DNA from 3 places in the Flavobacterium sp. ZE23DGlu08 genome. Region 3 is predicted to be linked to each of the others. Evidence: riboswitches for the same ligand, from Rfam matches in the RefSeq annotation. Region 3 holds a riboswitch; each other region holds the start of a gene.
The links. Region 3 has a riboswitch for S-adenosylmethionine ahead of Q1W72_RS16925 (Na+/H+ antiporter NhaC family protein). Riboswitches for the same ligand answer to the same signal wherever they lie in the genome.
Positions count from the first base shown of each region.

Region 1: another riboswitch for S-adenosylmethionine. It lies ahead of Q1W72_RS06560 (homocysteine S-methyltransferase family protein); the one in region 3 lies ahead of Q1W72_RS16925 (Na+/H+ antiporter NhaC family protein).
Region 2: another riboswitch for S-adenosylmethionine. It lies ahead of Q1W72_RS06625 (alpha/beta fold hydrolase); the one in region 3 lies ahead of Q1W72_RS16925 (Na+/H+ antiporter NhaC family protein).

Region 1 covers NZ_CP130045.1:1,491,303-1,494,584, forward strand. Annotated here, with positions in the region: gene metH (methionine synthase) at 1-188, opposite strand, end outside; gene Q1W72_RS06560 (homocysteine S-methyltransferase family protein) at 271-1,272, opposite strand; SAM riboswitch class I at 1,586-1,705, opposite strand; gene Q1W72_RS06565 (NAD(P)/FAD-dependent oxidoreductase) at 1,798-2,850, opposite strand; gene Q1W72_RS06570 (bifunctional precorrin-2 dehydrogenase/sirohydrochlorin ferrochelatase) at 2,959-3,282, opposite strand, start outside.
Region 2 covers NZ_CP130045.1:1,506,320-1,509,601, reverse strand. Annotated here, with positions in the region: gene metK (methionine adenosyltransferase) at 1-500, opposite strand, end outside; gene Q1W72_RS06630 (hypothetical protein) at 1,261-1,470, shown strand; SAM riboswitch class I at 1,702-1,839, shown strand; gene Q1W72_RS06625 (alpha/beta fold hydrolase) at 1,918-2,880, shown strand; gene thrA (bifunctional aspartate kinase/homoserine dehydrogenase I) at 2,900-3,282, shown strand, end outside.
Region 3 covers NZ_CP130045.1:3,867,719-3,871,000, reverse strand. Annotated here, with positions in the region: gene fabG (3-oxoacyl-[acyl-carrier-protein] reductase) at 1-306, opposite strand, end outside; gene Q1W72_RS16925 (Na+/H+ antiporter NhaC family protein) at 490-1,812, opposite strand; SAM-I-IV-variant riboswitch at 1,867-1,963, opposite strand; gene Q1W72_RS16920 (hypothetical protein) at 2,091-2,513, opposite strand; gene sucD (succinate--CoA ligase subunit alpha) at 2,729-3,282, opposite strand, start outside.

The DNA.
Region 1 (3,282 bases), 1.5 Mb from region 3:
CCTTCTACTTGTTCTTTTGCAATGCTAAGTGCTTCTTCGTATTTTTCCTCCTTGATTAATCGAAGGAATTTTCTAGAACCTGTAACATTCGTACGCTCACCAATATTCACAAATACGCTGTCCGGCGTAATGATTAAAGGCTCTAATCCCGATAATACAAGGTTTTTTCTAGTTTCTGCTTGTGCCATTTTTTATTTTTTTTTGCCCTAAAATCAATAATTACAAAGAATTCCTGGCTATAATTCAGACGCGATACATCGCGTCTCTACGTTACATTGTCGCTGTTGATACTCTAGGTTTATACTCCTTTGCGATATCAGCAATCAACTTGATGTGCTCTGGCGTTGTTCCGCAACAACCGCCTATGATATTTACTAAATTGTCGTCTAAATATTCTTTGATGAAAGCTTGCATCTGTTCTGGCGTTTCATCGTACTCACCAAATGCATTTGGTAATCCCGCATTAGGATGTGCCGAAACATTGAATGACGTATTATGCGCCAAAGTTTGTAGATATGGTTTCAGCAAATCAGCACCCAAAGCACAATTGAAACCTACGCTCAATAATGGAATGTGCGAAACCGAAACCAAAAAAGCTTCTACGGTTTGACCCGAAAGTGTTCTTCCTGATGCATCCGTAATCGTTCCGGAAACCATGATTGGAATATCAATATTACGTTCGTCTTTGACTTCTTCAATAGCGAAAAGTGCTGCTTTTGCATTTAACGTGTCGAAGATGGTTTCTACCAAAAGCAAATCACTTCCTCCATCAATCAACGCTTCTACTTGTTGTTTGTAAGCAATACGTAAATCATCAAAAGTTACCGCTCTGTATCCCGGATCATTAACATCTGGTGACATGCTGGCCGTTCTGTTTGTTGGTCCTATTGAACCGGCTACAAAACGAGGTTTACCTGGATTTTTGGCTGTGAATTCATCGGCTACTTCACGGGCAATTCTTGCTGATTCATAGTTGAGTTCGTATACCAAATCTTCCAGATGGTAATCGGCCATTCCGATAGTAGTTCCAGAAAAAGTATTGGTTTCAACAATATCCGCTCCTGCTTCAAAATAAGCTGCGTGAACGGCACGAATCGCTTGTGGTTGCGTTAATGACAATAAATCGTTGTTCCCTTTTAAGGAATGTGGAAAATCTTTGAAACGTTCTCCTCGAAAATCTTCTTCGGAAAAATTGTAGCGTTGCAACATGGTTCCCATAGCTCCATCGAGTATGAGTATGTTTTTTTTAATAGCTTCTTGAATTGTTGACATCTTTTGTTTTATTCTCGCAAAACATTATAGTATTAAGCGCTTATTATTAATTACAAAAGTTCAATATATTAGCTCTTTAGCCCCGATTACCTCACTTAATTACTATTTTCATAGGAGTTCGATGAACTACGTTTGCAGTGAAAATCCTTTCTCGTCCTGAACTTGTTTCAGGGTGAGAAAGATTGCAACGAAAGCGGGAACGGTATTAGCAAAAAACGCCAATTGTTCGCTCCTGATACTGAAATAAATTCAGTAAGCTAAATATCGATATGTTGTCAAGAAAGGGTTTGAGAAATACTAAGTGAGTATTCGTGTGTTATCTATCTTAAATACTGAAACTGGTTCTGTATAAAGTAGAATGTAGCACCTTCTTTAAAGATAAAGGGTTGCTAAGGTTTCATTGGGTCTTTCCCTCCGCCTTTCGTGATAACTTTCAATAAATATATGAACAGTGCAAAGTAAAGACATAGCGCTAATACTTGCAAGTATTAGCGCTATATTTTTTAACTAGTTTGTATTATGTTGTTAAACTATGGCTTTCACCACGGCTTTTGGAGCTTCTTTACGAGTTCCGTCAAATCCGTCAACACCAGAAACTGTAGTGTATTTCAATACATATTTCTTACCTGGATTGATGATTTGGTAGGCTGCCTGACACATTAATGTGGCTTCGTGGAAACCACAAAGAATCAATTTCAGTTTTCCCGGATAGGTATTTACGTCACCAATGGCAAAAATCCCTGGAATGTTCGTTTGGTAATCCAAAGCATTATTTACTTTGATGGCATTTTTTTCAATGTCCAATCCCCAGTCTCCGATAGGGCCTAATTTTGGTGTTAATCCAAAAAGTGGAATAAAATAATCCGTCGCAATGGTTCTATGTGCGCCATTTTCCTCAATATCAATTGACTCTAAATGTTCCGCTCCGTTTAAACCAACTACTTCTGCAGGCGTAATCATTTTTATTTTCCCTGAGTTCTTCAATTCCTGTACTTTTTCTACAGAATCTAAAGCGCCTCTGAATTCGTTTCTACGGTGAATCAAAGTTACCTCAGAAGCAACATTCGACAAGAAAATACTCCAGTCCAAAGCAGAATCTCCTCCTCCGGCAATCACGACTCTTTTGTCTCTGAATTTTTCCGGGTTTTTAATAAAGTATTTAATTCCTTTATCCTCGTAAAATTCGATGTCTTCAATCAATGGTTTTCTTGGTTCAAAACTTCCTAAACCACCTGCAATTGCTACCACAGGAGCATGGAATTTTTTTCCTTTATTTGAAGTCACAATAAAACTTCCGTCTTCTTGTTTTTCAATGGTTTCTGCACGTTCTCCCAGTGTGAATCCTGGTTCGAATTGCTTGATTTGTTCCATTAAATTATCTACTAAATCTCCGGCTAATACTTCCGGAAAACCTGGAATATCATAAATAGGTTTTTTTGGATATAATTCAGATAATTGTCCGCCTGCTTGTGGCAAAGCATCTAAAATATGACATTTCAGTTTTAACAATCCTGCTTCAAAAACTGCAAATAAACCTGTTGGTCCGGCTCCTATTATAAGTATGTCTGTTTTAATCATTTTTTTATTCTTTATGTAATGTAATTGTGCTAAACTATTTAATTGCAAATTAACGATTGATTTTTACTACTTTCAATGATAAATATCATTCGCTATTTTGTGCTGTTTTTATTCTTTATTTTTTAATGCTTCGGTGATTTCGTTCATCTTTTGTACTTTTTCTTCGAAATTTCCTTTTAGTGTCTTGCGATATTCATTCAGGTTTTCGACCATTTTATTGATATCGTCTGGAATTATTTCTTCGAAAAACTCCCGTAATCTTTTGGCAGTTGTCGGTGATTTTCCATTAGTTGAAATAGCGATTTTTACATTTCCTTTGGTTACAATTCCGCCCAAATAATAATCACACAAATCTGGTGTATCAGCAATATTGCAAATCAAATATCTTTTTCGAGACAAATCAAATACTCGTTTATTGACTTTTAAATCATC
Region 2 (3,282 bases), 1.5 Mb from region 3:
GATTTAGCATCCGGACGCAAATACGTAATTTCGTTATTTTCACGTCTTAAAATAGCCAATTCCTGCAATAATTTATGAGATAAATCAAGTGCCAATGGCATATAATTTTCCGTTTCATTAGTAGCGTAACCAAACATCATTCCTTGGTCACCAGCACCTTGCTCTTCAGGATTTTTTCTGTCAACACCTTGATTGATGTCAGCAGATTGTTCGTGAATAGCAGAAAGAATTCCACAAGAATTAGCTTCAAACATGTATTCGCTTTTTGTGTAACCAATTTTCTTGATTACATCACGAGCGATTTGTTGCACGTCTAAATATGTATTTGATTTTACTTCACCAGCCAAAATTACCTGGCCAGTAGTTACTAAAGTTTCGCAAGCTACTTTTGAGTCAGCATCAAATGCCAAAAAATTATCAATTAATGCATCCGAAATTTGATCTGCAATTTTGTCTGGATGTCCTTCGCTTACAGATTCTGACGTAAATAAATAGGCCATAATAATTATTATTTTAAAATTAAGCGAGAAAAAATAATTGCTGAAAAGGACTAAAGAAGAGTTTCTGCTTTAGCATTTTTTCTACTGAAAAATTTTCAGTATCCATAATGAATTGATTTCATTATGAAGAGGTTGCAATCAGTTCAAATTTTTCCTCTTGTATTCGGGTGCAAATGTATGAAACCATTTTGAATTGCAAATTAATCTTAACTTTTTTTTGCTGATAAATCTTTTCATCTACTTATATAAATACAAAAGGGAATGCGAGGCTGGTTTTTCTTTGTATTTTTTTTAAAACTTATTTGGAAAATTCAGAAATAGTTAGCATATTTGTTACAACAAAAAAAGAAACATGAAATTTAATGTGTGTAATATGTCAAAAGCCATTCAGGAAAAGTCCTGTGGGTCGTGTATTGCTTAAATTTTAATTCAAATTTATATAGCAAAAGCCTCCCAAAAAAATGGGAGGCTTTTTTTTTGAACTCTATTTAGCTGAAAATAAAACAATATTAATCATAGAATGAATAACCTGAAAATCCAGAATATAAATAATTTTAAAGTCAAAAATATGATTTGCGCCAATGCCATTATGTGCGTTCGTGTCTGTTGATTCCAAAAGTATAAGTTATAACACAACTTAAAAACCCCTTTTGGATACGCATCTAAAAGGTTTTTTTTATTCAGATTAGTTAATAAGCATAGAGAATTTCAGAATTCAAAAATAATTTAAAACAAAACTAACATCATAAATTAAAAGATTATGAGCACATCAAAACATTTCCCAAAGGCATTTCGGTTACTAAAAAGCTTTAGTTTTAGAACCAAAACTAAAAAGGAAATCGATTCAAAAAATGAATTGACTAATCCAAGATTTGAAATTTCAAAAAATGATCCTTTGGCACAAAAAATAGTGCCGAGTTCATTGCTGTTCCAAATGTATTCAAAAGAAAATGAAGAACTTTTTATTTAAAAAAGTGATGGTTGTTTTAGCTTTTGAATCTTTGATGGTAAATCTCAAATTATGATTTCGACGAAAGATAAAACCCTAATATGGTGTTTTCTCTTTCGTCGGGATAATAATTATGCGTGCGATTTTTTCAAGTCAATTTGCAATAAATCAATTAGAACCAATTTGATAAAAATTTGGTTGTTTAAAAAAATAGTAGTTAATTTGTGCCTTTAAGTTCAAAAACGTATTGAAATGTTATAAAGAAAGGCAGAGGGATTAGACCCGATGAAGCCTTAGCAACCCTTCGATTTATCGAAGAAGGTGCTGCATTCTACCTTTATTCTGTCCCGAAGCCTCGGGATATTTCAGAATCTAAAGGAAAGATAACACAAAGAATTCTTCTAGTTCACTTCTAGCTTTCTTTCTAATATTTCCAGACACAAATCAAAAATCATAAAAGATTTGAAATTGGAAAATAAACCAACATCTATTACCGTACAAAATTTCACCACCGAAAGTGGGGCTTTTTATCCTGCCTTAAACTTAAGTTTTCAAGTTTTTGGACCGGCTTTACATACCGCTCCAATCGTTTTGGTAAATCATGCATTAACCGGAAATTCCCAAGTTGTGGGAGACAAAGGTTGGTGGAATGATTTAATTGGTGTACACAAAACTATCGATACTAATACATATACAATACTGGCTTTTAATGTTCCGGGAAATGGTTTTGATGATGCCGTTATTGAGAATTATTCGGAATTTAATACCAGAGACATTGCCAGAATTTTTATTGAAGGCATTCATTTTCTTAAAATCAAACAGCTTTATGCTATTATTGGCGGTTCTGTTGGCGGAGGAATTGCTTGGGAATTGGTTGCTTTAGAACCAAAAATCACGCAACATTTAATTCCTATCGCAACCGATTGGAAATCGACAGACTGGTTAATTGCCAATTGCTTTTTGCAAGAGCAAATTCTAAAGAATTCTTCAAAACCTATTGAAGACGCTCGAATTCATGCCATGCTTTGCTACCGAACTCCAGAATCTTTTACTGCAAAATTTCAGAGAACCACTAATGAGGAATTAGCCATTTTCAATGTTGAAAGTTGGCTGGATCATCACGGTAAAAAACTTCAAAAACGGTTTCAAATTTCGTCTTATAAAATGATGAATCAATTATTGAAGACGATAGATATTACTAGAAATAGCTCTTCATTCGAAGAAATAACGTCAAAAATTGAAGCTGATATTCATATCATCGGAATCAATTCAGACTTGTTTTTTACGGCAAATGAAAATAAAGCAACATACGAGGAATTAAAAAAATATAAAAATAATGTCACCTATCAGGAAATCGTTTCCATTCACGGACATGACGCTTTTTTGATAGAATACAAACAATTACACAATTTGCTTCAGGATATATTCTAAGCCAAAAAAACACAACACAATGAAAATATTAAAATTTGGAGGTAAATCTTTATCGAATGGCGACGGAATAAATAAAGTAGTTGCAATTATTACCGATAAAGTAAATCAAGGAGAAGAAATTGCAATTGTAGTATCGGCACGTGGAAATGCTACAGATGAATTAGAAGAAATTTTAGGTATTGCTTCTAAAAACGGAGATTACAAACCGCTTTTTGAGGACTTTAAAAAATACCAACAAGACGATTATCAAGAGGTAGATTTGTCTGAGGAATTCAATGTTTTGGAAAAATTATTCGAAGGCGTAAGCTTAATTGGTGATTACAGCAATAAAATTAAAGACCAGATTTTATCAAAAGGGGAATTGCTTTCTGCAAAATTACTGACGGCTATTTTAGTTGAAAA
Region 3 (3,282 bases):
ACGCATCAAAAGGTTGTCTTTAGTTATCCCAGCGTTATTAATTAAAATATCAACCGTTCCAAATTCAGCCAAAACTGCATCTACAAAAGTTTGCGCTTCATTAAAATCGGCTGCGTTAGATTGATATCCTTTAGCTTTAATTCCTAAAGCGTTCAATTCATTTTCAAGAGCCAAAGCTGATTCCACTGACGAACTGTATGTAAATGCAACATTTGCACCATGTTTTGCAAAAACTTCTGCAATTCCTTTTCCAATTCCGCGACTTGCACCTGTAATTATGGCAACTTTTCCTTCTAGTAATTTCATATTCAAAAATTAGTTTAAATTTTATTTGAAGCTAATCCTGCTATCCGCTTCAATCTTTTATGAACACTAACGTTCACATAAAAGGATTTTCACTACTATCAGGGCTATCTTACACCCGTCAAATATATAATAATTCCCTTTTTAAAAAAAATTCAAAAGCAATTACAGTCAAAAATTCAATTCTTAAATTTTAAAGAATCGCTTTGTCCATTTGTCCCAAAACGAAATATAAATAGCCACCAATGTGAAAATTAGTAAAAATAAATGGTACCAAGCATTACTAATTAAGTCAAAGAAATCTAATTTTCCATTAGTGTAGCTCAATATAAGCAATACTTGAGCGCCATACGGTAAAACTCCTTGAATTATACACGAAAAAATATCCAGAATTGCAGCCGTTTTTCTAGGATTCAATTCATATTCATCATTAATTTCTTTGGCAATAGGTCCTGTAATTACAATAGAAACCGTGTTGTTCGCTATTGCTAAATTAGCAAAACCCACTAAAGCACCAATTCCCGCTTGAGCTGATTTTTTACTTTTAATTCTTTTTTTAATTTGAACTAATAAATACGTTATTCCACCCGCTTTATCTACCATAGCTGCTAAACCTCCAGTAAGCATTGATAATAAGAAAATATCAGTCATACTGGTAAAGCCTTCATATATCTTTTGAGTGAACTCCATTAACGTAAACGAACCACTAAAATAACCTATGATTCCTGCCAATAAAGTTCCAATAAGTAATGTTGAAAATACATTAACACCTACTACCGCCAATACTATTACTAATATATAAGGGACAATTGCAATCCAGGAAAAATCATTTTTTGCAATGGCAACAGTCACAATATCCGAGTTTAAACCAAGATAAAAGAAAACCATAATAGTCAAAATTGCAGCAGGAAAGGCAATAAATAAGTTAATCTTAAACTTGTCCTTTAGATCACATCCCAATGACTGCGTTGCTGCGATAGTAGTATCAGAAATCATCGAAAGATTATCTCCTAACATAGAGCCACCTAATAAAGCGCCTGAAATTAAAGGTAATGAAGCACCGCTTTTATCAGCTAAAGCGACAGCTATCGGGCCAATAGCTACAATTGCACCCACTGATGTTCCTGTAGCAGTTGATAAAAAAGAAGCAATCAAGAAAATTCCTAAAGGAAAATAAGCAACATCAATAGTATTTATTCCAAGATTCACGACAGCATCAACTCCACCCATCGCTTTACTTACTACTGCGAAGGCTCCTGCTAGCAAATAAATTAAACACATGGTCATGATTTTACTTTCACCACATCCTGCAAACAATGTAGCAACTTTTTCATCAGTAGTGGATTTGAAAAGTAAAAAGGCTGCTATGATACCAACTACAACTGCCACTGGCGATGGAAAAGCATAAAAATCATTCAGAACAATTCCTGCTCCTAAAAAAGTAAAAATAAAAACCAATAAAGGAATCAAGGCAAAGGCATTTCCTTTTTCTTTTGAAAATAAAGTCATAAAAATAATTTAAAATTAAAAATTATGACGAAAAACAAAGCTAAATATGGGAATGTAAACAACATTTTTTCCAAAGGATTTGGCTTATCGTTTTAGCACCTTGCTTGTTGTTGCAGGTTGCTATCCTATTGAAGGATTCGTGATAACGGGTGCAAAAGTAATTAATTATTTATGAAATTAGCCTAATTTTATTCCAAAAAAAGATAATTCAAAAAAAAGCGCCACATGAAAATGTAGCGCGATTATAATTAAGATGTTGAAAGGCAGACTTTAAATAATTAAAAAGCTACATTCCATTTTGGCAGTCTTCCATTTTCGTCAAGGAAGTTTTGTAAAACTTGTCCTTCTACAAATGTTGGAATCACTTTAGTTTTATCGTTGAATGTCTCATACCAAACCACTTCTAGTGTACTGATATCTTCGATTTTCATTTGTGCAGGCCAAGAATATTTTCTTCCAGTTTTAGCAAATTGGTGTCCTTCAACAATTTTGTCTTTTAAACCACCATTTTTAATTTTCAAAGTTCCGTTGTTTTGAACAGTTCCTGTAGAACCAACCATAATTAACTCTTTTTCATCTCCTACTGAATACACTAAAAATACTCCAGATCCTTCTGATGCATTGCAAACTTCTGCTAAACTATCTTCTGTAGTAAATGAAAACTGATTGCTAACTTTGAATTTTTTTAACTCTTTGTACATATTATTTTATTTTTATTTGAACTGGCTTCGACAAAAAAATACCCCACAAAATCGTGAGGTCCATTAGAAACCAATCGTTTATGTTTGTTCTTATTAGGATTACATCTTAAAAACAGATGCATTTAATAAAGTGCAAAGATATTTCTTTAATTCAATTTATAATAAAAAAGCCCCACAAATTGTGAGGCTTTTAAAATATTTAATTAGAGTTTAGATTAACCTAAAACTTCTTTTACTTTTTTACCAATTTCAGCTGGAGAATCTACCACGTGAATTCCACATTCTCTCATGATTTGTTTTTTAGCTTCAGCAGTATCGTCAGATCCACCAACGATAGCACCTGCATGTCCCATTGTACGTCCCGGAGGAGCAGTAACTCCTGCAATGAAACCTACAACTGGCTTACGGTTACCATCCGCTTTGATCCAATGAGCAGCATCAGCTTCTAATTGTCCACCTATTTCACCTATCATTACGATACATTCTGTTTCTGGGTCATTCATCAATAATTCAACTGCTTCTTTTGTAGTTGTTCCAATGATTGGGTCTCCACCAATACCAATTGCAGTAGTGATTCCTAATCCTTGTTTTACTACTTGGTCAGCTGCTTCGTACGTTAATGTTCCAGATTTAGAAACAATACCAACAGTTCCTTTTTTGAAAACAAAACCTGGCATAATACCAACTTTAGCTTCACCCGGAGTAATTACACCTGGACAGTTAGGACCTATTAATCTAGAATTTCTTTCTTTAACATAACTATTTGCTT